DNA from 2 places in the Actinoplanes sp. CA-252034 genome. Region 2 is predicted to be linked to the other one. Evidence: riboswitches for the same ligand, from Rfam matches in the RefSeq annotation. Region 2 holds a riboswitch; the other holds the start of a gene.

Region 1 (14,310 bases), 1.2 Mb from region 2:
GATTCACCACCGTGACACGAATGTTGCGCGGCATCGGCTACTGGGATGGCCCGCAAGCCCCTGACGGCTGGCCAGACGTCTGCGCGTTCGCCGTCGGCGAGCCGGACGAGCGGGTGGCCGCCTACCTGCGGTCGGGGACGCCCTTCATGGCGATGGCCGGCCGCTCCCGATGCCGGTTGTGCGGCCGGTGGAACGGGTCGGCCGAGCTGACCGACGGCGAGAGCTTCTGCTGGCCCGAGGGCCTCGCGCACTACGTGGAGGAGCACGGCGTCCGGCTGCCCGAGGAGGTCAGGGCCGTGGCGGCGCGCGGTCCGGCGAGACCGGTCGACGCGTTGCTGTTCAACGAGACGATCCCCATCGACGCTGGTTGGTGGCGGGCGCAGGCCCGCGACGGCGCGCACCTGCCGGGCTGCCGGCACAGCGCGTCCCTGGGCTGGTGGGAACTGCCGGCCGTCGCCGACATCCACGTCGACCGGGTGCCGGTGGGTGACGTCGCGTTGATGGCCCGTCTGCGCCGGGCGCTCGGGGTGGACTGGCCGTTCGCGACGCTGCGTGAGCTGACCGCCCGGCAGCCGGTGCTCGCGGTCACCGGCGGTGACCCGGCTGCTCTCAACCGCCGGCACCCCGAGCTGTGCGGCTACCTCTTCTACGCGACGGCGGACGGGCTGCTGCCGGTGGCCACCGAGGTCTGACCGAGGCGCGTGCGCACGATGAGGTCGTGCAGCTCGTCCACGGCCGCCGGGTCGGCGTACCCCGGAAGTGCGCTCTCGTCTCTGGCCTGTTCCAGCTCGGCGCGCAGCGCGGGGATGTCGGCGGCGAGATAGGCTGCGGCCCGCGCCGGCATCGGGCCGTTCTCGGCCTCGCGCTTGGCGGCGATCAGCTCCGGCACGTAGGCGATCCTCGCGCCGAGCACGCCCAGATCGCAGACGACCTCGCCGGTGCGCATCAGGTGTATGCCGGTGAGCAGCACCCGCAGCGTGTACAGGGCGGGCTTGATCCGTCCCGTGTTGTGGTAGAGGCGCTGCTGACCGTGGGCGAAGCCCAGGTAGTGGTGGGCGTGGCCGCTGGTGATCATCCGGGGCGCCAGGTCCTTGAGGGCGGCGTGCAGCTCGGAGGTCACCACCACGAGCGGCGAGAGCAGCTGTTCCAGTACGTACCCGTTGCGGCTGTTCAGCAGCTTGGCGAACTTGCGCAGGTCGTGGCTGACGATGTCGAGCTCGACGCCGTCGCGGTCGCCCGAGCGCTCGACGGTCTCCGGGCCGGTGCGCAGGCCGACGACCTCGTGCGCCGGCAGCACGTGCGAGGCGCGCAGGTCGAGGTCGGAGTCGACGGAGGCGAACCCGTACAGGTGCGCGCCGCTCACGGTGGCGAAGACCAGGGGATACGGGACTGCGGTGGTGGCGTCCGCGGCCCACTCCGGCACGTCGAGGGTCACCCTAGATTCCTTTCTCGTACGGCCACGAGCACCCGGTCCACAGCGGCCCGGTCCGGGGCTTGGGGAGCGACGTCGAGGCGGCCGCGTCGGTGAGCTCGTCCTGGAGCCGCCCGGCCCATGCGGCGATCCGTTCCCACGGGGTCTCGCCGTGTTTGACGGCCAGCAGCTCGTCGCGCAGGTGTGACACGTCGACCAGGACCTCACCGGCACGCAGCACGTGCGCCCCGGCCATCAGCAGCCGGATCATGTGCATGGCCTGCTTGAAGTTGACCTCGCCGGTCCGCTCGCGCCGGTTGGCGACCTTGGTGAGCTGGTCGCGCGCGTATCCGCCGTACGTCTCGGCCAGCCGCTGTGACAGGAACGCCTGCCGCACCCCGAGCAGAGCCTCGCCGTCGGCGTTGCGGAACTCGACGAGCGGCGACCACAGCACTTCGAGGACGGTCGGGTTGGCCTGCAGCGCGAGCGTGCAGAACCGTTCGATCTCCCACGAGAACTGCTCCTCGGCCGGCCCGTCGAGGTGGGTGGGCGGCTTGTCGAGGCGCCAGAAGTCACGGGTCGGCGCCACGAAGACACCCCGCCGGTCGTGGTCGGATCCGGGCCCCTGGAGTCCATAGGCGCGCGACCCGACCACGACCGCGAGGGCCGTGTGCCGTTCGACGAGGTCGATCATGAGCACGCAGGATACGGCTAGAGATCGAGTACCGTCGCGTCGATTTCGTCCAGCTCGCTCTGGTCGAGGGCGAGGTTGCCGAGCGCGGCCACGTTGTTCTCCAGCTGCTGCACGCTGGACGCGCCGATGATCAGGCTGGTCATCCGCTCGTCGCGCAGCGCCCAGGCGAGGGCGAGCTGGGCCAGTGTCTGGCCGCGCCGCTTGGCGACGTCGTTGAGCGAGTGCAGGCGGCCGAGGGTCTTGTTGTCCAGGGCGCTCTCGTTGAGGAACACACTGGTGCGGATCCGCGAGTCGTCCGGGATGCCGGTCAGGTAGCGGTCGGTGAGCAGGCCCTGCTGCAGGGGGCTGAACGCGATGCAGCCGGCTCCGGCCGCCTCCAGGGTGTCCAGCAGCCGGTCGTGCTCGATCCACCGGTTGAGCATCGAGTAGGACGGCTGGTGGATCAGCAGCGGCGTGCCCAGCTCGCGCAGGATGTCGGCGGCGCGGGCGGCCTCCTCGCTCTTGTAGTTGCTGATGCCGACGTAGAGGGCCTTGCCGGAGCGGACGATCGCGTCGAGCGCGGTCATCGTCTCCTCGAGCGGGGTCTCCGGGTCGGGCCGGTGGTGGTAGAACACGTCGACGTAGTCCAGGCCCATCCGCTTCAGGGACTGGTCCAGTGACGAGACCAGGTATTTACGGGAGCCCCAGTCACCGTACGGGCCGTCCCACATCGTGTAGCCGGCCTTCGTCGAGATGATCATCTCGTCGCGGTGGGCGGTGAAGTCGGCGTGCAGGATGCGGCCGAAGTTGGTCTCGGCGCTGCCGGGCGGCGGCCCGTAGTTGTTGGCCAGGTCGAAATGCGTCACCCCGAGGTCGAAGGCCCGGCGGACGATGTCGCGCTGGCGGTCGGCGGGACGGCCGTCGCCGAAGTTGTGCCACAGGCCCAGGCTGATGACGGGGAGCTTGAGGCCGCTGCGGCCCGCACGCCGGTAGATCATGTCGGCGTAGCGGTCGGCGGCAGGGAAGTACGTCACATCGCACACCCTAGGACTCCCGGTCTTGCCCATGCCCGCTGGTAGGTTGATCCCAGCGCGGGAGAGTCCGCTGACGCGGCGCCGAAGAGGCAAATCCTCCCCGGAAACTTTCAGGCAAAAGGACCGCGCAGGTTGGCAACTCTGAAATGCCGCAGTCTGGGTATGACAGAGGGGGAGGTTGTTCCTCGACCTTCTCACGCCAGGAGTCGCGCATGACGTCCCCGTTCGTTTCCCGGCACATCGGCCCGGATGCCGACGAGCAGACCACGATGCTGAAGGCGATCGGCTACGGCTCGGTCGAGCAGCTGATGGACGCCGCGATCCCCGAGTCGATCCGTTTCCACGGTGATCTGGACCTACCGGCCGGGATCACCGAGGAGCAGACGATCGCCGAGCTCCGGTCGATCGCCGACCGTAACGTGCTCGCCACCCCGATGATCGGTCTCGGCTACTACAACACGGTCACGCCCGCGGTGATCAAGCGCAACGTGCTGGAGAACCCGGCGTGGTATACGGCTTACACGCCGTACCAGCCGGAGATCAGCCAGGGCCGCCTGGAGGCGCTGCTCAACTTCCAGACCATGGTCACCGACCTGACCGGTCTGACCACGGCGAACGCGTCGATGCTGGACGAGGCGACCGCGGTGGCCGAGGCGATGACGCTGGCGCGACGCTCCTCCAAGAGCAAGAGCAACGTGTATGCGGTGGACGCCGACACGTTCCCGCAGACCCTGTCCGTGCTGCGGACCCGGGCCGAACCGCTCGGCATCTCCGTGGTGCTCGTCGACGTCGAGAAGGACGAGCTGCCGGAGGAGCTCTTCGGGCTGCATCTGCAGTATCCGGGCGCCTCCGGTGCCGTGCGTGACCACGCGGCGCTGGTCGAGGCCGCCCACGCCAAGGGCGCGCTGGTCACGGTCGCAGCCGACCTGCTGGCGCTCACGCTGCTGCGGGCTCCGGGCGAGATCGGTGTGGACATCGCCGCCGGGACCACCCAGCGGTTCGGTGTGCCCCTGGGCTTCGGTGGCCCGCACGCCGGCTATCTGGCCGTGCGCGCCGGCCTGGAGCGGTCGCTGCCCGGCCGTCTGGTCGGCGTCTCGAAGGACGCCGACGGCGACCAGGCCTACCGGCTGGCGTTGCAGACCCGTGAGCAGCACATCCGCCGTGAGAAGGCGACGTCGAACATCTGTACCGCGCAGGTGCTGCTGGCCGTGATGGCGAGCATGTATGCGGTCTACCACGGTCCCCGCGGGCTGTACGACATCGCCGCTCGCACCCACCGCAGGGCCCGTGCGCTCGCGGCCGGCCTTGCCGCGGCCCGGGTCGAGGTGACGACCGCTGCCTTCTTCGACACGATCACCGTTCGGGTGCCCGGCCGGGCCGCCGAGATCGTCGCCGCGGTTGCGGACTCCGGCATCGACCTGCGTCTGGTGGACGCCGACCACGTGTCGGTGTCGACCGACGAGACGACCACGGACGAGCACGTCGCGACGGTGCTGGCGGCGTTCGGCGCGCCGGAGAAGGTGACCGGTCCGCGTGTCCTGCCGGACGCTCTGGTGCGCACGTCCGAGTTTCTGGCGCATCCGGTGTTCAACACCCACCACTCGGAGACGAGCATGCTGCGCTACCTGCGCAGGCTCTCGGACCGTGACTACGCGTTGGACCGCGGCATGATCCCGCTGGGCTCCTGCACGATGAAGCTGAACGCCACCACCGAGATGGAGGCGGTCACCTGGCCGGAGTTCGCGAACATCCACCCGTTCGCGCCGTCCTCGCAGACCGAGGGCTACGAGCATCTGGTCGCCCAGCTCGAGGCCTGGCTGGCGGAGATCACCGGTTACGACGCGGTCAGCGTGCAGCCGAACGCCGGTTCACAGGGTGAGCTGGCCGGTCTGCTGGCGATCCGCGGCTACCACCGGTCCCGCGGCGAGGCGCACCGTGACGTCTGCCTGATCCCGTCCTCCGCGCACGGCACGAACGCGGCCAGCGCGGTGATGGCCGGCATGCGGGTCGTCGTGGTGGCGTGTGACGCCGACGGCAACGTCGACCTGACCGACCTGGACGCTAAGATCGCCAAGCACCGTGACCAGCTCTCGGCGATCATGGTGACCTACCCGTCGACCCACGGTGTGTACGAGACGTCGATCGCCGACCTGTGCGCGAAGGTGCACGAGGCGGGCGGCCAGGTGTATGTGGACGGCGCGAACCTGAACGCGCTGGTCGGCTACGCCCGTCCGGGGAAGTTCGGCGCCGACGTCTCCCACCTCAACCTGCACAAGACGTTCTGCATCCCGCACGGCGGTGGCGGCCCCGGTGTGGGCCCGGTCGCGGTCGGGGCGCATCTGGCCGAGTTCCTGCCGGGCGACCCGCTGCAGCAGGGTGATCACCACGCGGTGTCGGCGGCGGCGCACGGGTCCGCGGGCATCCTGCCGATCTCGTGGGCGTACATCCGGATGATGGGCCCGGACGGTCTGGCGGCGGCGACCGCGTCGGCGGTCCTGTCGGCAAACTATGTCGCGGCGCGGTTGCGCGAGCACTACCCGGTGCTGTATGCGGGTGAGAACGGCCTGGTCGCGCACGAGTGCATCCTCGACCTGCGCCCGATCACCAAGGCCACCGGCGTCAGCGTGGACGATGTGGCGAAGCGGCTGATCGACTACGGCTTCCACGCGCCGACGATGTCGTTCCCGGTCGCCGGCACCCTCATGGTGGAGCCGACCGAGAGTGAGGACCTCGCGGAGCTGGACCGCTTCATCGCCGCGATGATCGCCATCAAGGGCGAGATCGACAAGGTCGCGGCGGGGGAGTGGCCCGCGGGCGACAACCCGCTCGCGAACGCGCCGCACACGGCGTCGTCGGTCATGATCGACGAGTGGACCCACCCGTACTCACGCTCCGTGGCCGGTTTCCCGGAGGGCGTGGACCGGACGGCGAAGTACTGGCCGCCGGTTCGGCGTATCGACGGGGCCTTCGGCGACCGGAATCTGGTGTGTTCCTGCCCGTCGCCGGAAGCTTTCGAGGACTGACCCGTCCACGGCTCAGTTTTTCCCGTTGCGCAGGTCGCGGTCGTCGATGATCGCGGCCTGCGCTGCTTCCGTAGTCCTCGATTGACTACGCTGCGTCGCGTGTCGTGAAGTGTCTCAGGCTGCCAGGGCGTGCACAGCCGGCCCACGGTGCGGCTCGATCGTGGTGCCGTCCGGCAGCAGTTCACCGGTGTCCTCGAAGACGATGACGCCGTTGCAGAGCAGGCTCCATCCCTGCTCCTGGAAGGTCGCGATGATGCGTGCGGCCTCACGGTCGGTGGCGTCGGCTGGGGGGCAGTTGATCAGGTGCTGGCACATCGGTTTACTCCGGTTGGGGGCTGTGTGAAGGTTCACAATTGCGGTGACGAACGTTACCTCACATCGAACGACACTGGTTCAACCCGGTGACGGCGTCGGCGCGCGGATCCTCGTCTCCCATGCTCCACGCCGGAGCGGTCGTCGACCACTGTCCGCTACCTCCGATCGGTCGTCCGCCGGGTGCCCCGGCGAGCTGCCATGCCCGTCACCACGCGTTAAGCACCTTTCGATGGCATCAGGGTGATCCCGGTGACCCTGCCGAGCTTGTGGCGGAGTTCCTCGCCGACAACGGACTACCGGTGCGTAACCTCGGCCGAACGGGTGACAAATACCAGACGATCGGCGATGGCGAGGTCTGTGGGGCATCACTCTACGTATCTGCCGATGCGGGGGCCGTGATGGCAGGCGGTGTCATTGGATCGCGCTCTCCTGTGCCCGGCATTCCTGATGTATACGCCGTTGTTTACCGACATGCCCGTGATGTCACACCGACCGGTGACATGTCCGGTGACCGGTGGAGCCTCGGGCCGTGGCGGGAGAGCTGGACCCGCGAGCGGCACGCCACCGCCGTCGATGCGGTCCGGGCCGCCATCGCACGCGGCGACGTCTACCAGGTCAACGTCGTCGGGCACGCGTCCGCGGCCTATACCGGAGATCCCGTCCCCGCCCTGCGCCGCGTCGCCGCCCTCGCCGGCGCCCGCTACGGCGGTGTGCTCGCCGCCGACGGCTGGGCCATCGCCACCGCCTCCCCGGAGACCCTCGTCGAGGTCCGCCACGGGCGGGTCGTCACCCGGCCGATCAAGGGCACCCGCCCCGCCACCGCCGCCGGCCGTCACGATCTGTTGGCCTCCGCCAAGGAGCGCGCCGAACACGTGATGATCGTCGACCTGGAACGCAACGACCTCGCCCGGCTTCCGGGGACCGGGCCGGTGCGGGTGGACGAGTTGTTCGCCGTACGCGAATGGTCGGGTCTGTGGCAGGCCGAGTCGGTGGTGTCGGCGGACCTGGACCCCGGCGTGGGCCTTGCCAATCTGCTGCGGGCCGTCTGCCCCGGCGGCAGCGTCACCGGTGCCCCCAAACTGGCCGCCCTCGCGCAGATCGCCGCCCTCGAACCGGTCGGCCGGGGCGCCGCCATGGGTGCGCTCGGCTGGATCGGCCACGACCACCTCGATCTCGGCCTGACGATCCGCACCGTCGCCCTCGACGGCGCCCGCGCCCACGTCTGGGCCGGCGGTGGCATCACCATCGACAGCGACCCGGTCGCCGAAGTGGACGAGGCCGCCGCCAAGACCGGTCCGGTGCGCGCCGCACTGCGGGGTCGCTGACCTGCACAGCGGGCTCATAGCGTTCTCCGAGCCGTCTCTACCGAATGCGTGCCACTGTCGGCATCCGCCCCCCTGGGTGGGGTCGAGCGCGTACTTTGACGTCCGCGCGGCACCGAGACGGTCCACAGTGGCACCCTGCGTGTCCGGTGGCTGGCACAGAGACGAGATCGCGGACATGCTTGAGCTCCTCGAACACCCGGTCGCCCCGATCCGGACGACCATCCGCCCGGTTCGGCCGGACTTCGCGGGCTTCGCCCACGCCACCACCGCCCGCCTGCACAGCAGCGCCTTCCAGCTCTGCCGCGACTGGCACCTCGCTCAGGACCTCACCCAGACCACGCTGACCAAGCTGTTCCTGAGCTGGGAACGGGCCGTCGACAGCGACAACCTGGTGGCGTACGCCCAGAAGGTCCTGCTCAGGGTCTACCTGGACCATCGGCGCCGCCGCAGCTCCACCGAGACGGTCCCGGGGGAGTTGCGTGAGCCCGTCTACTCGATCAGCCCCGAGCTGCGGCTCACCCTGCTCGACGCGCTGTCCCGGCTCCCCGTCCGGGACCGCGCCATCGTCCTGCTGCGCTACTTCGCCGACCACAGTGTGGAACAGGTGGCCCAGGAGTTGGACGTCCCGATCACCGTGGTGAAGTCACAGACCCGCCGATCGCTGATCAAATTGCGCCACATGTTGCGGACCGAGCGGCCCACCCTGTTCGCCGCGTAACGACCGGTTAGCCTTTGCGGCATGACAGTACGGCCCATTCGGATTTTCGGTGACCCGGTTCTGCGTACGCCCGCCGACGAGGTGACCGACTTCGGCCCGCAGCTGCGTGAGCTGGTCCGCGACCTGGAGGACACCGTCCGCGAACCCGGCCGGGCCGGTGTCGCCGCCCCGCAGATCGGCGTCAGCCTGCGCGTCTTCTCCTACAACGTCGGCGGTGTGGTCGGCCACCTGGTGAACCCGGTCCTCAGCGACTTCGCCGGCGAGCAGGCCGACGAGGAGGGCTGCCTGTCGCTGCCCGGCCTCGGCTACGAGACGAAGCGGTACGAGTCGGTCGTCGCCCGTGGCTTCGACCAGCACGGGGAGCCGCTCGTCATCGAGGGCACCGGCTTCCTGGCCCGCGCCCTGCAACACGAGACCGACCACCTCGACGGCCGCCTCTACGTCGACACCCTCACCGGCGACGTCCGCCGCCAGGCCCTGCGCGAGATGCGCCGGGTCGTCCCCCGATGACCCCGGACCCGTCCGCCGGATCTCCGGGTTCCGCCGCCGCCGTGCCCGCGGAGGCGGATGGTGCCGGTCTCGTGCCCGCGGACGGCGCCGGGTTCGCGGCGGACGGCGCCGCCGGGTCGGGGACTGCCTCTGCCGCGGCGGCATCTGTCTCGCCGTCCGCCGTGGACGCCCGCAGGTTCGCCGCCGCGTCACTGGCCGCGGGCGACCCCACCGGATGGTTCGAGCAGCTGTACGCCGAGTCGCGCGCCGGCCACGCCGAGGTCCCCTGGGATGTCCCGGCGCCCAGCGCCCATCTGCGGGCGCTCACCCTGCCCGCCGGGGAGGGCCGCCGAGCGCTCGTCGTCGGCTGCGGCCCCGGGCGGGACGCCGAGTACCTTGCGGGGCTCGGCTACCGGGTGACCGCTTTCGACATCTCGGCCACCGCCATCGACCTGGCCCGTGAACGTCACCCCGGCAGCGCCGTCGGCTACGTGGTCGCCGACCTGCTCGATCCGCCCGGCGAGTGGCGGCACGCCTTCGACCTGGTCCTGGAGAGCAACAACGTCCAGGCCCTGCCGGTCACGATCCGTTCCGCCGCGATCCGCACGGTCGGTACGTTCGTGGCGCCGGGCGGCACCCTGATCGTGCTGGCCGCCGCGACCACCCGCATCGACAGCGCCGGCGACGGCCCGCCGTGGCCGCTGACCCGCTCGGAGGTCGAGGCGTTCGCCGTCGACGGCCTGCATCCGCTCTCGGTCGATCTGGTCGCCGCCGCCGGAACCACGCTCCCCACCCGATGGAGGGCCGTCTTCACCTCGGCGGCCGGCCGTCCGGATCAGAGGGTGACCGACTCGCCGAGCGGCACCCGGGAGTAGGCGGTATTGCCCTTGGCCTCCATCCAGGCGTCGAAGTTGCCGTAACCGACGTCGGTCGTCAGCGCCCGGTCGTGGATCGGGAACGCTCGGGCCGGTGCGATGGACCGGGTCATCTCGATGGCCTCCCGGTGCCGGCCCCACGGCGCGGCAGCCGGGACCAGGAGCGTGTGGACCTCGACGTCCGGGACGAAGTACGAGTCGCCCGGGTGGTAGACGCCGTCGATCACGTAGCCGAGGTTGGGGCAGCCGGGCAGGCCGTCGTAGATCTCGGCGTGCCGCCCGCCGACCGCGGTCACCGCGAACCCGGCCACGTCGAACACGTCACCGGCGGCCACCACGGTGACGGCCTCGCCGATCCCGGCCTCGTCGGCCAGCGCCCGCACCGACGCGGGCCCGTGGAGGCGCAGCGGCCGGGAGCCCACCAGACCGGCGATCCGGCCCAGGTCCACGTGGTCGTCGTGTTCGTGTGTCACCAGGATGTCCGTGACCCCGTCGAACGCCTCGTCCTCGGCCCAGGCACCCGGATCGACCAGCACCCGGCGGTCCCCGTTCTCCAGTCGTACGCAGGCGTGCGTGAATTTGACCAGTCGCATGCACCGCACCCTATGCGCTCCGGAGGAGCTCGGTGGTGCGGTGCTGCTCGGCGAGGGTGCCGACCGGGGCCGCGGCGAACTCGGTGATCCCGGTCGCGGCCAGGCGTCCCAAGGCGGCCGTCACCTCCCTCTCGTCGCCGATCAGCGCCACGTCCTGCGGGCCGGGGACGTGCTCGCGGTCCAGGACGGCGCGGTACTCGGGGACGTGGGCGGCCATGCCGAAACGGGCGGCCACATGGTCGCGGGCGGCGCCGGGGTCGTTGGTCACGCAGACGGGCAGGGCGGCGACGATACGTGGTGCGGGGCGGCCCGCCGAGCCGGCCGCGGCGGTCACCCGGGGGACCACGTGGGACTCGAGGGTGCGGGGGCCGGCCATCCAGGTGACGGTTCCGGCGGTCCGCGAACCGGCCAGGTGCAGCAGCCGAGGACTCAGAGCGGCCACCAGAACCTCAGGAGGATCGGTGGGCAGGTGGACCGTACCGCTGAGGGTGAAGAACTCGCCGGAGTGGGTGACCGGGTCGCCGCGCAGGAGCGGCAGCAGGATGTCGAGGTATTCCCGCAGGTAGCGCGCCGCATGGTCGGCCGGTAGGCCGAACATGCCGGTGGTCATCGCGCCGATCCCGGTGCCGACGCCGAGGGTGAGGCGGCCGCCGGTGGCGGCCTGGACGCTGAGGGCCTGGCTCGCCAGGACCAGCGGGTGGCGCTGGCGGATCGGGACCACCGCCGTGCCCAGCGAGAGGTCCGGCGCCTGCGCGGCGGCCATGGTCAGCGCGGTGAGGGCGTCCCAGCCGAGGGCCTGGGCTGCCCAGATGCCGTCGAGGCCGGTCGCGGCGGCCGCCTGGTCGCGGAGGTCGGCGGCGGTTGCCGGCCCCCGCACCTCGCCGATCATGATGCTCGTCCTCATGCGGTTGCACCCTTCCTGTCATCCGGCGTCGGCCGATCGTTCCGGAGAGCCTCTCCGGTTGATGGGCGGTAGCATACGGAGAGGTTCTCCGGTCACGCAACGGGAGGTCGGATGCGCAGCGACGCCCAGCAGAATCGAGAGCGGGTGCTGGCGGCGGCGCGGGCCGAGTTCACCGCGCACGGGGCGGGCGCCTCCCTCAACAAGGTCGCCCAGCGTGCCGGGGTGGGAGCGGGGACGCTCTACCGGCACTTCCCGTCGGCGCAGGCGCTGCTGGTCGCGATCATCGCCGAAGATGTCGCCGCGCTCTGTGCGCACGGGCGCGGACTGCTCGGCGACCCCGACCCGGTGCGGGCGGTGCACACCTGGCTGCGTGCCGTGGCCGTGCACGCGACCGCCATGCGGGGGCTGGTCGCCACCGAGTCGCTCGCCGGCGCCGGGTCCACGCTCGCCGACTGCCACGACGAGATCAGCGCCGTCGGTGCGGCCCTGCTGGACCGGGCCGGCTCTCCCGATCGGGTCGACGACGTGCTGACCGTCGTCAACGCGATCGCCTGGGCCAGTGAGCGAGCCCCGGGAGAGCCGGGCCGGCTCGACCGGCTGCTCGGATTGGTGACCCGCGGCCTGCGGCTCGGCTGATCCCGGCGCGCCTGCAGTTCGACGGCCGCGCGACGCGGGGTGCTCCGAGCCCCGCGGCCGTCAGGCGGCCGCCGCGGCGCCGATGCGGGCATACCGAGCGGCGATGTCGGGCGCTGCGGGGGAGCGCATGAGTGCCAGCTCGTAGAAGATCGGCGCGCAGGAGGCGATCAGGACGGTCCGGGCGTCGGCTGTGGGTGCGGCCCGTTCGACGACGACGGCCGCGGTGGAGAAGCGGTCCTCCCAGAACGCCCGCAGTGCCCGGGCGGCCGCCGGCGAGCGGAACGATGCGGTGATCAGGGCTCGGGTGATCGACGGCTCCGCGGTCAGGGCGCCGACGATCTGGTGATTGATCTCGGTCAGGTCGCCGAGCAGGGAACCGGTGTCCGGCGGCTGCCACGGGTGCTCCCGGGCGGCGTCGAAGGAGTCGGCGAGCAGGCCTCCGGTGTCGCGCCAGCGCCGGTAGAGGGTGGTGCGATGAACTCCCGAACGGTCGGCGACGGCGTCCATGGTGACAGCGTCGAAACCGCCCTCCAGTAGCAGTGATGCGACGGCGTCGAGGACGCGATCGCGGGTGCGGGCGGTGCGGCCGCCGGGCCGGGCGGCTCTGGGGGGTGCTTGCGGAGTCGGCTCCATCTGGTTAATGCTACATCTGTAGCGTTAGTTTGGAGCGGGGAGGTACGACATGACCGAGGTGACTCTTCCGGTGGGATGGGCGCCCTACGCGGTGGCCGGTGACCACGACGGCACGCTGTGGACGACGATCCTGGACCCACCGGGACTGGCCCGGGTCACCCCCGACGGTCTCCGGCACGAGGCATTCGACGCCCGCCCGATGCTGCTGACCGTCGCCACCGACGGCGCGATCTGGTGCACCCGCAGCGACGACCGCCTGGTCCGGCGTGACACCGGCGGCGCCCACACGGTGATCGAGGTGCCGCCCGGCTCGGCCCCCTACGGCATCGCGGCGGCCGCCGACGGGGGAGTCTGGTTCACCGCCCCGGGACTGAACCGGATCGGCCGGGTCACGACCGCCGGCGACCTCACCATGGTCGACCTGCCGGTCCCGGACGCCCGCGCGGCGATGATCACCGTCGCCGCCGACGGCAGTGCCTGGGCCGCGCTCAACGGCGCCGGGGCGCTGGCCCGGGTGTCCGGCGACACGGTGCGGATCATCGAGCTGCCCGGCGGGCGGGCCCCCGCCGCGCCGGTCGGTGTCGCCGCCGGCAACTCCGGGGTCTGGTATGCCGACATCGCCGGGGGCTGCGTCGGTCTCGTCGACGCGTCCGGCACGGTGCGGCAGGTCCGCTTCGACGACCCCGTGTGCCGTCCGCACGCCGTGGCAGCCGATCCCGACGGCGGCTGCTGGGTCACGCTGTGGGGCTCCGGCGAGCTGGCCCGGGTGACCCCCGACGGCGACGTCACCCTGCACGCCCTGCCGGGCCGGGAGCCGCACGGTCTGTGGGTCAACGGCGGCACGGTGTGGGTGGCGATGGAGAGCGGATCCCTGGTGGCGCACGGATGAGGGAGATCCGCGCCGAGGTGGCCGCCGTCGTGGAAGCCACCCCGGCGTCGCCCGGTCGACGTGACATCCGGCCACGACGTCGTGACGACGCGCCCGCGGGAGCCGGCGGCCGTCATCGCCACTATGGCGGTGTGAGCAGGCGGTGACACGAGGCGAGCAGCTCCTCGTCCTCGGTGACCTGAGCCGTCGACCAGGTGTTGTCCGAGACGTTGAACCGCCGGGACGCCGCGATCTCGTCGCGGAACAGTGGTGCGAGCGCCACCGCCAGGGGGCCGCCGGCCGCAGCGGCGATCGCCGGACGGGTCTGCGGATTGCCGCGCCACGCGGCGGCCAGCACCGGTGCGACCCGGTCGGCGTCGCCGGTGAGCCGCCACAGGGCGAGCGCGGCACGCGCCGGTGTCCACCAGTGCCGGTCCGGGGGCGCGTCGAGGTATGTCGCCACCAGGGCGGCGGCCGGAGCGGCGGCGGCGCCCATCGCGGTGATCTCGTCGAATGCCTCGCGGGAGGCCGGGCCGTCCAGGTGCGAGGTCAACCGGGCCAGGGCGCCCGGCCACCGGTCGATGCGCCAGAGGGCCCCGGCCGACGCCGCCGCCAGGCGCGGGTCGTCGCTGGTGACCGCCTGGTGCAGAGCGGTCCGGGCCGCCGCCGCAGCGGGACCGATCCGGCCGAGTGTGGACGCGGACCAGTCACGCAGGGGCGAGGCGAGCAGGTACGGCACGGCCGGCGCCGCATCCGCTCCGAAGGCCCGTAGCGCGGTCTGGAACGCGTACCACTCGGTGGGCTCCCGGTCGG
Region 2 (14,310 bases):
GCACCGCCATCCGGCCGACGTTGCGGTTGTCCTCGCCCGCGCCGTTGGCGTTACCCCAGTACACGTCGTCGATCCGGGCCGGGTCCAGCTCCGGGGCCTTGGCGAGCAGCCCGGTCAGGGCGGTCGCGGCGAGATCGTCCGGGCGGACGTCGGCCAGCGCTCCGGAATAACGGCCGAACGGGGTACGAACGGCGGCGTACACAAATGAGTCAGCCATGACTCCCACGCTAGTAAGCAGCTCTGATATTCAGAAATACCTGTTCCGCCGGAACTGAGACTCAGCGAGTATCAGTTCATGGAGCTGCGACATCTGCGGTACTTCCTGGCCGTCGCCGAGGAACGCCACTTCGGCCGTGCCGCCGCCCGCCTGCACATGGCCCAGCCACCGCTCTCCCAGCAGATCCGGCAGCTGGAGAGCGAGTTGGGCGTACGACTGCTCAACCGCAACACCCGCCGCGTCGAGCTCACCGAGGCGGGCGCCGCCTACCTGGACCGGGTCCGCACCGTCCTGGCCGCCGTCGACGACGCGGGCGAGGTCGCCCGGAGGGTGGCCGCCGGTCTGCAGGGCCGCCTGTCGGTCGGTTGCGTCGGCTCGGCCACCTACAGCCTGCTCCCCGCCGTCGCCCGCCGCCTGCGCGAGGAGCTGCCCGGGGTGGAGGTCGCCTTCCGCGGCGAGATGCTCGGTGCCCAGCAGGTGGCCGCCCTGCAGCGCCGCGACATCGACATCGCCCTGCTCCGCCCGCCCGTCGACGACCCCGGCATCACCGTCCGCACGCTGCGCAGCGATGCGCTGATCGTCGCCCTGCCCGACGGTCACCCCCTGACCGCCCGGGCCCGCCTGGATGTCACCGACTTGGCAGACGAGGACTTCGTCATCCACGCCGAACGCGACTCCGCCATGTACGGCGCCGTCCGCCGCCTCTGCGACCGCGCCGGGTTCGAGCCGCGGATCCGCCACGAGGTCGTCGAGACGTCCACCCTGGTGACGTTCGTGGCCGCTGACCTGGGCCTGGCCATCGTCCCCGAGCCGGTGGCCCAGCTCGGCGTGCCGGGCGCGACATACCGCCCGCTGACCGACCCCACCGCCCGCATCGACCTGGCCCTGGCCGTGCGCTCCGGTGAGGACTCCCCGGTGACAGCGCAGGCCATCCGGGTCATCACCCAGCTCGCCGCCCCGGCCAACCCCTGACAGCCGTCACTCTTGTCGGCTACGCGCGCCGGATCTGTACCAGCGGGTGATGGGCGTCATCCGACGACCGCGATCGGAGGCTGACCGGCCCGTCCGATCTGGACGATCGTTGCGGCGATGTGACCGAAATCGCCATCCTCCGGCACCACTTTGGAGAGTTGGGTGGTTGCGGCCCGGTCTTTTCGATCTGGACCCCGCCGAATGACAATTCTCAACCCTGATCCGTGGAGCCGCCTTCATGAGCTACCAGCCGCCCCAATATCAGCAGCCCGTCGGCCAGCCGTATGGCGTGACCCCATTCGGGCCGCCGCCGAGGAAGCGCCGGGTGTGGCCGTGGGTTCTCGGCGGTATCGCCCTCGCCGTCATCGCGGCCTGCATCGGTGGAATCGCTCTTCTGGCGGGAGGGGCGAAGGTGGTCGGGGATGCGGCCACTGAACTGGACGCAAACCAGAAGGGCGCCAATGCCGTCGCGGGTGAGTTCGGCAAGCCGGCGACCGACGGCAAGTTCGAGTTCACGGTGACCGGCATGAAGTGTGGCGCCAAGGAGGTGGGCGGTGAGTTCGGGGTGAAGGCCCAGGGCCAGTTCTGCATGGTCGACGTGACCGTCAAGAACGTGGCTACGACGGCCGAACTGTTCGACTCCAACTCGCAGAAGGCCTACGACGGGAAAGGCACCGAGTACTCCGTCGACAGTGGCGCCGAGGTTTACGTCAACGATCAGAACCAGACATTCCTCGAGAACATCAACCCGGGCAACAAGGTGAACGGGAAGTTGGTGTACGACGTTCCGGCAGGCACGAAACTGACGTCGATCGTCGTACACGAGTCGATGTTCACCGCCGGGATCCGGATTCCCCTGAAGTAGGCCGCGCTCCGGCACCTCGGTTCTGACCGCGACGAGCCCGGCCATGGTCGCGGCGGCCGGCCGGAGGGCGTTCCCCCCACCCCACCGGCCGGCGACTGCCGCGAGCGCCCCGAGCAGCGGTCAGTCGGCACGCGCGCAGCGGGGTGTGGCGCCGGCCTCCGGAGCATCCGCCGGCCAAGGCACCGGCGGCCGCTCGTGTGACAACACGACCAGCGAATTCCCGTCGTCCGGATCTGCGGACGAAACGATCACCCCGTGCGGCAGGGCCGGGCTCGTCCCGGCCCTGCCATTCCAGCGCGGGCGCCCGGCCGGCGGCCACCCGCTGACCGGCGGGTCCGCCCCCGCCTGCCGGCGGGACCGGGTGGTGTGAAGCGGTTCGATGCGGGCGGGTCGGGGTCGCCTACTGCGCGCCGAGGCGGGACAGGGGCTCGATCAGCTCGCGTTCCTCGTAGGCCAGATGGGACAGCAGGGTGTCGCTCAGCAGGTTCACCGCGTCCCGCAGGCCGGACAGGCCGTCGGGGGTGGAGACCAGCGCGACCAGGGCCTTGTCGACACCCTCGAGGACCTCGTGGATGACGTGGTGCTCCTGTTCGAGGCGGTCCACCACGGGGCCAGGCGTGGGTCGGCCCGGCGCAGGTGCGGGAAGAGCGAGCGGTCCTCGATGGTGTGGTGGGTGGTGACGATCCGGCAATAGGACTCGCAGTACGTGCCGAGGGTCCAGTTGTTCTGCCGCATGGTCATCGTGTTGATGTGGGAGCGGGCCGTGCCGACGTCGATCGTGCCGGCCTCGACCTGGCCGATCAGGTCGTGGATCTGGGCCAGTTCGCCGCGCAGGCCGTCGTGGACCTGGATCAGGTGCCGTCCGGTGGCGAGGTCGTGCTCGGTGTAGGTGCGATCCGGGTCCGGGGCGGGGCCGGTCGGGCGGGTCTGCTCGTCCCAGACCACGGTGCCGCTCAGGCGTACCCCGTCGTCGGGAGTGGGAGTCACGGCGAACGGTGACCGGCCCGCCTTCCGCGCCGGAGCGCCCGGTCGGGCGCCTGGAGAAGCGGTGTCCCGGGCAGGCGCGACGGAGGCCGACGGCAGGGCGGAGGGCGGTGCGAGCGTGCGGGTGCCGGAGCGCTCGGCGGTGACCGCCTCGCGGACCGCGGGGATCACCTCGTCCGCGAATCGCCGCAGGTCGTCGGGGTCGTCCGAGGCCAGGATGAACGTGCCGACGCCGTCGGTGAGGGCCAGATCGGTGAGCTCCTCGGCCCACTGCTCGGCGGGGCCCACGAGCGGCCCGTGGCCGGCGTCGGTGAAGCGGCCGCCGATGTTGAGCAGGCGCCGGATGTCGGCGGGTTTGCGGCCGGCTTCCAGCGCCGCCTCGTCGATGATCCGGTTGCCGGCGGCGAGGTCGCCGTCCTTCAGGTAGGCCAGGGAGGGCAGCCAGCCGTCGGCGCGGCGGCCGGTGAGGGCCAGCATCCGCGGCTTGTAGGCGCCGAGCCAGATGCCGACGTCGTGGGCGGGGGCCGGGCCGCGTTTGGCGCCGGAGACCCGGTGGAACCGGCCGTCGACGCGGACCGGGCCGCGTGCGTCGGTGTCCCAGATCTGGCGGATGACGTCGATGCCCTCCTCCAGGGCCTGCACGGCCTGGCCGGGGGTGAGCCGGGGCCCGCCCATCGCCTCGACCGCCTCGGCGAACGCGCCGGCGCCGAGGCCCAGCTCGATCCGGCCGCCGCTGAGCAGGTCGAGGGCGGCGACGCTGCGGGCGAGGACGGCGGGTGGGCGCAGCGGCAGGTTGGTGACGTTGGCCGCGAGGCGCACCGACGAGGTGCGGGCGGCGGCGTAACTGAGCAGAGTCCAGGTGTCTAGGAAGCCGGGCTGGTAGGGATGGTCCTGGAAGGTGACCAGGTCGAAGCCGGCCTGCTCGGCGAGCACGGTGAGCGCGACGACGCGGGCGGGGTCGGCGGCTGACGGGGTGATGAAGGACCCGAACTCGAGCGGGTGGCCGTAGTCGGACATGCGGCAACTGTGACGCGGAAAAGATGTTCTGTCAAACAGAACATTTGAAGGGCAGAACTTCTGTAAGGCTGAGCTAGGGTGGTCGTGTGACGACGCCCCTCGAAGGTGATCTCGGCTGGATGCTGGGAGTGGTCTTCCGTGCCTACGCCAAGGCCGCCGACCACGTGCTCGGCGATCTGCCCGGCGGCCCGCGCGGCTATCAGGTGCTCTCGGCGGCGATCGGCGAGCCACCCCGCAACCAGGGCGCGATCGGCGCCGATCTGGGCATCGACCGGACCATCCTGACCTACCTGATCGACGACCTGGAGCGGGCCGAGCTGGTCGCCCGCCGCCCCGACCCGGCCGACCGCCGCAGCCGTCTCGTCGTCGCCACCACCAGGGGCCGCGAGGCCTGGCAGTCCCACCGCGACGCCTTGCGGCATGTCGAGGCGCACGTGCTCGGCGCGCTGCCGGCCGGCGACGCCGACTCCTTCCGGGGGCTGCTGCAGACGATCGCCTGCAGTGCCCAGGCCCGGGACCCGCTGACCGACCTGTGCGAGGCCGTCACGACGGCCCGCGACGAGAAGGGGCGCTGACCGGCGTCAGCACTCGATGACGTTGACGGCCAGGCCGCCCCGTGACGTCTCCTTGTACTTGCTCTTCATGTCGGCGCCGGTCTCCTTCATGGTCTTGATGACCTTGTCGAGGGAGACGTGGTGGCGGCCGTCGCCGCGCAGCGCCATCTTCGCGGCGGTGACGGCCTTGACCGCGGCCATGCCGTTGCGCTCGATGCACGGGATCTGCACCAGGCCGCCGACCGGGTCGCAGGTCAGGCCCAGGTTGTGCTCCATGCCGATCTCGGCGGCGTTCTCCACCTGCTCCGGGGTGCCGCCGAGCACCTCGGCCAGTCCGGCCGCGGCCATCGCGCACGCCGACCCGACCTCACCCTGGCAGCCCACCTCCGCCCCGGAGATCGACGCGTTCTCCTTGAACAGGTGCCCGATGGCACCGGCCGCCAGCAGGAACCGCACCACCCCGTCCTCGTTCGCCCCGGGCACGAAGTCCAGGTAGTAGCGCAGCACGGCCGGGATGATCCCGGCGGCCCCGTTGGTCGGTGCGGTCACCACCCGGCCGCCCGCCGCGTTCTCCTCGTTCACCGCCATGGCGTAGACGGTCAACCACTCCAGCGGATCACCGTCGGCGGTCAACTTGCGGGCGGTCAGCGCGGCGCGGCGACGGACCTTCAAACCACCGGGGAGTACGCCCTCCGCGTCCAGCCCGTCGTCGATGCAGGCGCTCATCACCCGCCAGATGCCGAGCAGCCCGGCCCGCACCTCGGCGACGGGCCGCCGCACGGACTCGTTGTGCAGCATCAGACGGGAGATCGACAGTCCGGTGGAGCGGGTCAGCTCCAGCAGGTCAGCGCCGGAGGAGAACGGGTGGGGCACGAGCGTGTGCTCCGGACGTACACCCGAGGCCCGGTCATCCACCACGAACCCGCCGCCGACCGAGAAATAGGTCTTGGTCAGCAACTCGGTGCCGTCGGCGCCCAGCGCGGTGAAGCGCATGCCGTTGGGGTGGCCGGGCAGCGCGCGCCGCCGGTGCAGCACCACGTCCACGGCGAACCCGGTGGCGTCCGCGGACGGTTCGAGCGTGGTGTCGACCGTCTCCGGGTCCTCACCCTGCAGGCCGAGCAGCACCGCCCGTGGCGTGCCGTGCCCGTGACCGGTCGCGCCGAGCGAGCCGAACAGCTCGGCCCGCACGGTCGTCACGCCGTCGATGCCGGTCAGGTGGCCGGTGAAGAGCCGGGCCGCGCGCATCGGGCCGACCGTGTGCGAGCTGGACGGGCCGATGCCGATGGAGAACAGGTCGAAGACGGAGACGGTCACGGCTCAGCCCTGCCTGCGGTAGAACGGCAGCGTGACGACCTCGGCCTCTTCACGGGTGCCGCGGATGTCGACGACCACGCGGGTGCCGGGCTCGGCGCGGTCGGCCGGGAGGTAGGCCATGGCGATCGGGTGGCCGAGGGTGGGGGAGGGGACGCCGCTGGTCACCTCGCCGAGGCGCTCGCCGGTGTCCGGGTCGAGGACCGCGTGACCGGCCCGTGGCGAGCGGCGGCCCTTGGTCACGAGGCCGGTCAGCAGGCGGTCCGGCCGGGCGGCGCGGAGGGCGGCGGCCCCGACGAAGTCCGTCTTGTCGAGGGCGACGACGCGGCCCAGACCGGCGTCGAACGGGGTGGTGCGCAGGGTGAGCTCGTGGCCGTACAGCGGCATCCCGGCCTCCAGGCGCAGCGTGTCCCGGCAGGCCAGACCGCACGGAACCGCGCCCCTGTCGATCGCCCACGCCCAGATCGCCTCGGCGTCGGAGTCGGCGCAGTAGATCTCGAACCCGTCCTCGCCGGTGTACCCGGTACGGGCCAGCAGCACGTCGCGCCCGGCCAGCCGCTCCGGCCGGATGCCGTAGTAGCGCAGATCCGGGTGCTCGCCGACCACGTCGACGGCTTTCGGCCCCTGCACCGCGATCAGTGACCGCGCCTGATCGGTGATCGTGACGGTGAAGCCGCCGGAGTGCTCGCCGAGCATCGCCCGGACCACGGCCGCGTTGCCGGCGTTGGCCACCACCAGGAACCGGTCCCTGGCCAGCCGGTAGACGACCAGGTCGTCGAGGACGCCGCCGGTCGTGTGGCAGAGCATCGTGTACTTGGCGCGGCCCACCGCGACCTTCGACAACCGGCCGACCAGAGCGTGATCCAGGAACGCGGCGGCGTCGGGCCCGGTCACCTCGATCTGGCCCATGTGCCCGAGATCGAACAGGCCCACGCCGGTACGGACAGTGTGGTGCTCGGCGATGTCGCTGCCGTAGCGCAGCGGCATGGACCAGCCGGCGAAACCGGTCATGGTGGCGCCGTGGGTCTGATGGACGTGGTGCAGGGCGGTGTGTCGCAACGGAGGCTCCTTGTCGGGTCGGGCCTCCCTCGCTCTGTCATCTCTGCCTGAGAGGTTCACCGCCGGAGGGGCGGCTTGCACCGTGGGCGCAGCTCCGTGAAAGAGCTGACTTTCCAGAGTCGCCTGACCGTCGCGGTACGGGGGCCTGAGAGATTCTGAGGGAGAAGTTGCTCCTTCGGCGCCTCGCTGACCTGCGAGGACTCTCCCGCGGCGGAATCGCGGCGAAGTATTCGGTTGTCTGCCGAGACCCTACCGCCTACCGCGACCCGCCCGCCTGCCGCGGCCCTGCCGGACAGCGGTGTGTGGCCCAGCTCTCAATTGTGCCGCGCCATGGACGATGGGCCTCTCGATGAACGCGATCGCAGTGGCCGACGACGTGGACCTCGCCCCGGCGTCGCCCGTCCTGGAGCAGATCACCGTCCTGGCCGCCCGTCTCGCCGGCGGACGGGCCTGCGTGGCGATGCTGCCGTCCGGCTCCGTGCTCGCCGGCGACGTCAGCGGGATCGAGCCCGCCCCGGCGCCGGAGTCGTGGTGCCGGCAGGTGGTCGAGACCGCGGCGCCGCACGTGCTGGCCGACACCTGGATGGGTGCTCCGCTGTGCTCGCCGGACGGCCGGGTCGTGGGGGCCCTGTGCGTCTTCGACGACCGGCCGCGGGAGTGGACCGGCACGGACATCGCCGTCCTGGAGGGCCTGGCCGTCGCGGCGGCGGGCGAGATCGCGGCGCGGATCGCGGCCACCGAGGCGGCGCGCGGTTCCGAGCAGCTGCGGCGGATCCTGGACAGCACCCTGGACGCCTTCGTCGCTGCCGGCGCCGACGGCCGGGTCACCACCTGGAACCGGGCCGCCGAGCGGATGTTCGGCTGGAGCGAGCTGGAGGCGCTCGGCCGCCCGATCGAGGAGCTGATCATCGCCCCGGACCGGCGCGAGGGCTTCCGCCGGTGGCTCGACGAGGTGGAACACGACCTCGACGAGGCCGGGCGCCGGGGCGAGTTCGAGGCCGTGCACCGCGGTGGCCGCCGGTTCCCGATCGAGCTGTCGTCGACGGTGATGGGCACGTTCGTCCGCGACATCACCGCCCGGCAGCACGGCGAGCGGCTGCGGCGGCTCGAATACGCCGTCGCGGGGGCGCTGGCCGCGGCCCAGAACGTGGAGCAGGCCACCGACTCGGTGCTCGCCGCCGTCGGTGAGGGGCTGCGCTGGCCGTACGTCGAGTACTGGCACCTCGACGCCGCGCGGGGAAGGTGCCTGGTCCGGCTGGCCGCGTGGTGCCGGGACGCCGCGATGGCCGAGTCGATGCGCCCGGTCCGGGAGATCAGCCGTGGTCGCGGCGCTGTCGGGCAGGTGTGGGAGACCGCCGCGGCCTGCTGGTCCACCGACCTGCCGGCGTCCGACGGCCCGCGTGCCGCCGCCGCCGGGGCCGCCGGGCTGCAGAGCGTCGTGGCCGTGCCGGTCCGCAACGGCGTCGACGTGGTCGGGGTCCTCGCCGTCTACGACCGGCGGCGCACCGAGGCCGACCCGGAGGTGATGGCCGCCCTCGACACGGTCGCCGCGCACATCGGCCAGTACGTCCACCGCCGCCGTGCCCTCGACCTGGAGCTGGAGCTCAGCCGTGCCCGGCGTGGTTTCGACCAGATCGTCGCCAACCTCAGTGACTTCCTGTGGAAGGTCCGGATCGCCGCCGACGGCTCGGTCCGGGTGATGTACGCCAGCCCCGGCAACACCGGTGTCTTCGGCGGGCCGCCGCCGTCCGGCGGCGATCTGGGCGAGGCGATGGCCGCGATGGTGCACCCCGACGATCAGGAGTCCTTCCGCGCGTTCCGCAGGACACTGACGACCGGGCAGGCCGCGGAGACCGTCTGCCGGCTGATCGGCGGCGACGGGGTCACCCGCTGGGTGTGGACCCGTGGCCACCCACGCCGGGAGAACGGCGTGCTCTTCGTCGACGGCGTCTGCAGCGACGTCACCGAGCGCCACCGCGACACCGCGCGACTGCGCCAGCAGGCCGAGCTGCTCGACCTGGCGCCCACCGCGGTGATCGTGCGGGACCTCACCGGCAAGGTCACCTACTGGAACCGGGGCGCCGAGGGCATCTACGGGTGGAAGCCGGACGCGGTGCTCGGCTGCAACCTGCACCGGCTGCTCAACACCCGGTTCCCGGCGCTGCGGACCCTGATCGAGGGCACCCTGGCCGACGTGGGCCGCTGGCACGGCGAGCTGGACCATCTGCGCAGCGACGGCAGCCGCGTCGTGGTGCTGTCCCATCAGAGCGTCCAGTACGACGAGGACGGCGTACCGCTGGCGATCCTCGAGATCAACATCGACGTCACCGCCCGTAAAGAGGCCGAACGGCGGCTCGCCGACAGCGAGGAGCGTCTGCGCACCCAGTTCGCGCTGGCCACCGTCGGCCAGGCGACGATCCGGCTCGACGGGCGGTTCCAGCACGTCAATCCGGCGCTCGCGGAAATCCTCGGCCGGTCGGTCGTCGAGCTGGAGGACCTCACCCTCGACGACATCACCCATCCCGACGACCGGCCCGCCAATCACCGCGCCGCGGCCATACTGTTCACCGAGAACCTCCCGGCCGGCCGCCACCTGCGCCTGCTGCACGCCGACGGCCGCGTGGTGGACGCCGAGGTCGGCATGTCCCTGGTGCGCGACAGCGACGGCCAGCCGACCAGCTTCATCGCCGTCGTCCAGGATGTGACGGCGCGCCTGGCCGCGGAACGGGAACGCGACGCCGCGGCCGGGCTGCTCGGGGTGCGCAACGACGAGCTGCAGGACAGCAACGCCCGGCTGGCCGAGGCGAACGCGTTCCGGCTCGACCTGATGGGCATGCTCTCCCACGAGATCGGCACCCCGCTCAACACGATCGCCGGCTATGCCGAGATGGTGCTCGCCGAGCCGGGGCAGCTGGCGCCCGCACACCGCAAGGCGCTGGAGGTCATCGCCCGCTCCACCCACCGGCTCAACCTGCTGCGCGCCGAGATCCTCACCCTCTACACCATCGACGCCGGCCAGCTGCACGCCGTGCCGGAGCCGGTGGAGGTCGCGGCCGCCCTGCACGAGGTGGTGACCGGGCTCGGCATCACCCCCGGAGTGACCTGCCCGCCCGACCAGGCGGTGCTGGTGCATCCCAGTCACCTGCACCAGATCGTCACCAACTTCTGCACCAACGCCGACAAGTACGCCGGGGGCGTCACCGCGATCACCGTCGAGGTGCAGGGCGGCAACGCGCTGATCAGCGTTTACGACGACGGCCCGGGGATCCCGGAGCCGCTGCGGCCGCATCTGTTCGACCGGTTCAGCCGGGCGGCCGCCGGAGACGTGACCATCCAGGGCGCCGGGCTGGGCCTCTACATCGTCAAGGGCCTCGCCGAGGCCAACGACGGCACGGTCGGGTACCTGCCCGGCTACCCGGCGGGCAGCATCTTCACCCTGACCCTGCCGGTGGCCGCCGCCGGATCGGTCAGCCCGGCGTGACGTCACCCCGGAGCAGCCTCCCGATGCCGGTCCTTCCGGTGGCCGTCGCCGCGCTGACCACCGTGCTCGGCGCCGTCTTCGTCGTGCCGTGGGGGAGCCCGGCCGTCCACGCGGTGGTCTGCTGGCTCACCGTCGCCGTCTTCGCCACGGCGATGACGTGGTACGCGTACCGCGCGGTCCGCCTCATGCCGGAGCCCACCACGGAACGCCGTTTCTGGCGGGCCTTCATCGTCGCCGGTGCGATCTTCAGTGTCGCCGACTGGCTCCAGGTCGCCATGACGCTGGCCGACCCGTCGTCGTTCGACGCCCGTACCGGCACCGGGATCGCGCGGACCGTGGCGCTCGGCCTGGGCGGCGCGGTGGTGATCGGCGTGATCGCCACCTACCCGTTGCCGCACCGGTCGGCGAGGGAGCGTCTCTGCTACCACCTCGACCTGGCCACGGTGGTGACCGCGGTCGGCGCCGGGTGCCTGTACTGGACGATGACCGGCTCCTTCGGGGCCGGGCAGGTCGCCGGGGTGGCCGCCCCGTTGATCGCGATGCTGCTGGCGTTCGCGGTCGGTCGGCTCTACCTCAGTGGGACCGCGCCGTTCCGCTGGCACATCGGCGTGATGGGCCCGATCGCCGGAACGCTGGAGAGCCTGGCCCGCACCCTGGGACCGGAGCTGGCACGGGCCGGGCGTCCCGGCGTCGTCTTCGCGCTCAGCCTGGCCTGTCACGCGCTGCTGCTCGTCGCGGCGTGGTTCCAGTATCGCCGGTTCCTGGCCGGGCGGGCCGTGACGCCGGCGGTACGCAAGCGCCCGTACAGCGCGATGCCGTATCTGGCGCTCGCCGGCATCCACCTGCTGCTCATCTGGGCCCTGCTGACCGGCGGGCTGGACCCGCGAGCCTGGATCGTCCAGGCCGGCGCCGTGCTCTGCACCGGGATCGTCGTGGCCCGGCAGCTCACCGCGTTCATCGACAACGCCCGGCTGCTCGCCGAACGTGACGGCCTCACCCGGCGGCTGCATGCCATGGCGTTCACCGACAGCCTCACCGGCCTGGCCAACCGGGCCTGCTTCCTGGACCGGCTGACCGCGTCGTTGCGGAACCCGGGCCCGGCCGGGGTGCTCCTGATCGACCTGGACGACTTCAAACCCGTCAACGACCGGTACGGCCACGCCGCCGGTGACGCCGTGCTGATCGAGACGGCCGCCCGTCTGCGTGCCGCGGTCGGCCCCGGAGACCTGGTCGCCCGTCTCGGGGGCGACGAGTTCGCCATCCTCCTCGACCGGCCGCCGCCGGAGGGCCTGCCGGCCGTGGCCGACCGGATCATCCGGGCCGTCGACGCGCCGTGCCCGCTGCCGGCGGGCGGCACCGCGACCGTACGGGCCAGCGTCGGCGCCGCGCTGGCCGACCGTGCCGGCGGCGACGCGTCACATCTGCTCAACCTGGCCGACCAGGCGATGTACCGGGCGAAGAACCGCGGCAAGGGCGCCTTCGAGGTCGCCGCCTGAGGGTGGCCCGGCTCAGCCCGCGAACGTCTCCCGGCCGACGACCCGCAGCAGTTCCAGGTGGCCTGCGGTCGGGCTGCCCGGCGGCGCGGTGAGCAGCACCAGCCGCTGATCCTCGGCCGGGGTCAGCAGCGTCTCGCAGTCGAGCTCGAGCAGCCCGACGGTGGGGTGCTGCACGCGCAGGCGGCTCTGCCGGCGGACCGCCACCTCGTGCCGGTCCCACAGCCCGGCGAACTCGTCGCTGCACCCCCGGAGCCGTTCCACCAGCGTCGCCGCGACCGGGTCGCGACCGCGCCGGGCGATCGCGGCCCGCAGATCGGCGACATACACCTGGCTGAGGTAGTCGTGCTCCTCGACCGGATGGGCCAGCCGGATCCGCGGGTCGTTGAACCACCGCCACACGATGTTGTGATCCTGCTCGTGGTCGTGGCGCATCGGCGGGCAGATGTCACCGAACAGGGTCTCGGCCAGCGCGTTCTGCGCCAGCACGTCGCCGAGGTCGCTGAGCACCTGGGCGGGCACACCGGTCAGCTGGTCGAGCAGGTAGAGCAGTCCGGGCCGGACGTGGGCGCCGGCCGGCCGCCCGGCCGGTGGACGGTGCCCGGCCAGCAGGTAGAGGTGGTCACGTTCGTCGTCGCTGAGGCGCAGCGCCTGCCCCAGCGAGCGGAGCACCTGCGGCGACGGCTGCGGGCTGCGGGCCTGTTCGAGGCGCATCAGATAGTCGGCCGACATACCGGCGAGCATGGCCAGCTCCTCACGGCGCAATCCGGGCGTACGCCGTCGTGGCCCCGCCGTCAGCCCGACGTCGGCTGGCCGCAGCCGCTCCCGGCAGCGGCGCAGGAAGTCGGCCAGCTCACGTCGATCCATGACGGCAATGCTCGCGCATCCGCCGGACGGTAGCCAAGGATCACCGGTCCTAGGGAAACAGGTCCGCTCCACAACGGCCCGCGATCGCAGCAGCCTGGGTGCCACAGCGATCCACGAGAGAGGTGGCAGTCATGGAGGCGATCGTCTTCGACCGGTTCGGTGGTCCCGAGGTGCTGCGGGTGGCCGAGGTCGGCGTGCCGCAGCCGGGGCCCGGCCAGGTCCGGCTGCGGGTGGTGGCGGCCGGTGTCAACCCGGTCGACCACAAGGTCCGCAACGGCCTCCTGGAGCAGGTGTTCCCGACCGTGTTCCCGGCGACGCCCGGCTGGGAGGCGGCCGGTGTGGTCGACGAGGTGGGCGAGGGGGTGACCGGTCTGGCGGCCGGCGACGAGGTGCTCGGGTTCACCGACACCGGCGCGTACGCGGACTACGCGCTGGCCACCGTGGTCGCCCGGAAGCCGGCCGGGCTGGGCTGGGACGAGGCGGCCGCGCTGCCGGTGGCGGGGGAGACCGCCCAGCGGGTCCTGGACCTGCTCGCCGTCGGGGCGGGGGAGACGGTGCTGATCCACGGGGCGGCCGGTGGTGTCGGCGGGGTGGCGGTGCAGCTGGCGGTGGCTCGTGGGGCGACCGTCGTCGGCACCGCGTCGCCGGGCAACCACGACTACCTGCGGTCGCTCGGGGCGGTCCCGGTCGCGTACGGCCCGGGTCTCGCCGACCGGGTCCGGGCCGTGGCGCCGCGGGTCGACGCCGTCTTCGACGCGGCGGGTCAGGGCGCGGTGGAGGTGTCGGTGGAGCTGCGTGGCGGCGTCGACCGGATCGTGACGATCGCCGACGCGGTGGCCGCCCAGCAGTCGGGGGTGGTGTTCTCGGCGGGCGGCGAGCGCAGCGGGGAGGCGTTGGCGGCCCTGGCCGAGCTGGCGGGGACCGGCCGGCTGCGGGTCGAGGTGGCCGGGACGTTCGCCCTGGCCGACGCGGGTAAGGCCCAGGACCGCAGTGCCGGTGGCCATGTCCGGGGAAAGCTGCTGCTGCGGCCGTAGAGCTTGACTGATCGGGTTTCATCGATGTAAACGTTTCAAAATGTCGATGGGAGAGACCCCGATGAGAAGATCCCGAGCGCTGGCGCTGGCCACCGTGGCCGCCGTCGTGGCGCCGAGCCCGGCTCTGGCCGGTGGGCGCCATGACATCCCCGGCGAGTGCGCCGGGACCGCCCCGGTGGTCTGCCACTACGACGTGCCGCCCGGGGTGTACGACGTCGCGGTGACCCTCGGCAGCCCGGACGCGGCCGGCAGCACCGCCGTGCGGGCCGAGGCGCGCCGGATGATGCTCGCCGAGACGGCCACCGGGGCGGGGCGGTTCGCGCACCGGGGGTTCCGGGTCGACGTGCGCGAGCCGGAGGGCGAGCCGACCCTGCCCGCCGTCGGCACGCCAGGGCTGACGCTCACCTTCACCGGCGCCGCCCCGCAGGTGCGCCGGGTGACCGTGCGACCCGCGCC

Evidence for each region. Region 2 has a riboswitch for glycine ahead of gcvT (glycine cleavage system aminomethyltransferase GcvT). Riboswitches for the same ligand answer to the same signal wherever they lie in the genome.
Region 1: linked by a shared signal. The riboswitch ahead of gcvP (aminomethyl-transferring glycine dehydrogenase) and the one ahead of gcvT (glycine cleavage system aminomethyltransferase GcvT) in region 2 are both predicted to bind glycine.

The regions. Positions count from the first base shown of each region.
Region 1 is NZ_CP191846.1:5,868,909-5,883,218, reverse strand. It holds gene ACQPZW_RS27015 (hypothetical protein) at 12-692, shown strand; gene ACQPZW_RS27010 (nucleotidyltransferase domain-containing protein) at 647-1,435, opposite strand; partial or broken gene ACQPZW_RS27005 (nucleotidyltransferase domain-containing protein) at 1,432-2,105, opposite strand; gene mgrA (L-glyceraldehyde 3-phosphate reductase) at 2,123-3,151, opposite strand; glycine riboswitch at 3,167-3,254, shown strand; gene gcvP (aminomethyl-transferring glycine dehydrogenase) at 3,331-6,141, shown strand; gene ACQPZW_RS26990 (DUF5999 family protein) at 6,256-6,456, opposite strand; gene ACQPZW_RS26985 (chorismate-binding protein) at 6,576-7,781, shown strand; gene ACQPZW_RS26980 (sigma-70 family RNA polymerase sigma factor) at 7,957-8,499, shown strand; gene ACQPZW_RS26975 (peptide deformylase) at 8,521-9,009, shown strand; gene ACQPZW_RS26970 (class I SAM-dependent methyltransferase) at 9,081-9,863, shown strand; gene ACQPZW_RS26965 (MBL fold metallo-hydrolase) at 9,824-10,456, opposite strand; gene ACQPZW_RS26960 (TIGR03564 family F420-dependent LLM class oxidoreductase) at 10,467-11,360, opposite strand; gene ACQPZW_RS26955 (TetR/AcrR family transcriptional regulator) at 11,472-11,996, shown strand; gene ACQPZW_RS26950 (TetR/AcrR family transcriptional regulator) at 12,057-12,629, opposite strand; gene ACQPZW_RS26945 (Vgb family protein) at 12,679-13,518, shown strand; gene ACQPZW_RS26940 (hypothetical protein) at 13,640-14,310, opposite strand, start outside.
Region 2 is NZ_CP191846.1:7,046,496-7,060,805, reverse strand. It holds gene ACQPZW_RS32150 (thiolase family protein) at 1-217, opposite strand, end outside; gene ACQPZW_RS32145 (LysR substrate-binding domain-containing protein) at 296-1,189, shown strand; gene ACQPZW_RS32140 (DUF4352 domain-containing protein) at 1,428-2,054, shown strand; gene ACQPZW_RS32135 (LLM class flavin-dependent oxidoreductase) at 2,541-4,055, opposite strand; gene ACQPZW_RS32130 (MarR family winged helix-turn-helix transcriptional regulator) at 4,142-4,630, shown strand; gene ACQPZW_RS32125 (L-serine ammonia-lyase) at 4,637-5,923, opposite strand; gene gcvT (glycine cleavage system aminomethyltransferase GcvT) at 5,927-6,979, opposite strand; glycine riboswitch at 7,012-7,098, opposite strand; glycine riboswitch at 7,103-7,197, opposite strand; gene ACQPZW_RS32115 (PAS domain S-box protein) at 7,329-10,460, shown strand; gene ACQPZW_RS32110 (diguanylate cyclase domain-containing protein) at 10,484-11,956, shown strand; gene ACQPZW_RS32105 (helix-turn-helix transcriptional regulator) at 11,969-12,820, opposite strand; gene ACQPZW_RS32100 (NADP-dependent oxidoreductase) at 12,952-13,854, shown strand; gene ACQPZW_RS32095 (rhamnogalacturonan acetylesterase) at 13,916-14,310, shown strand, end outside.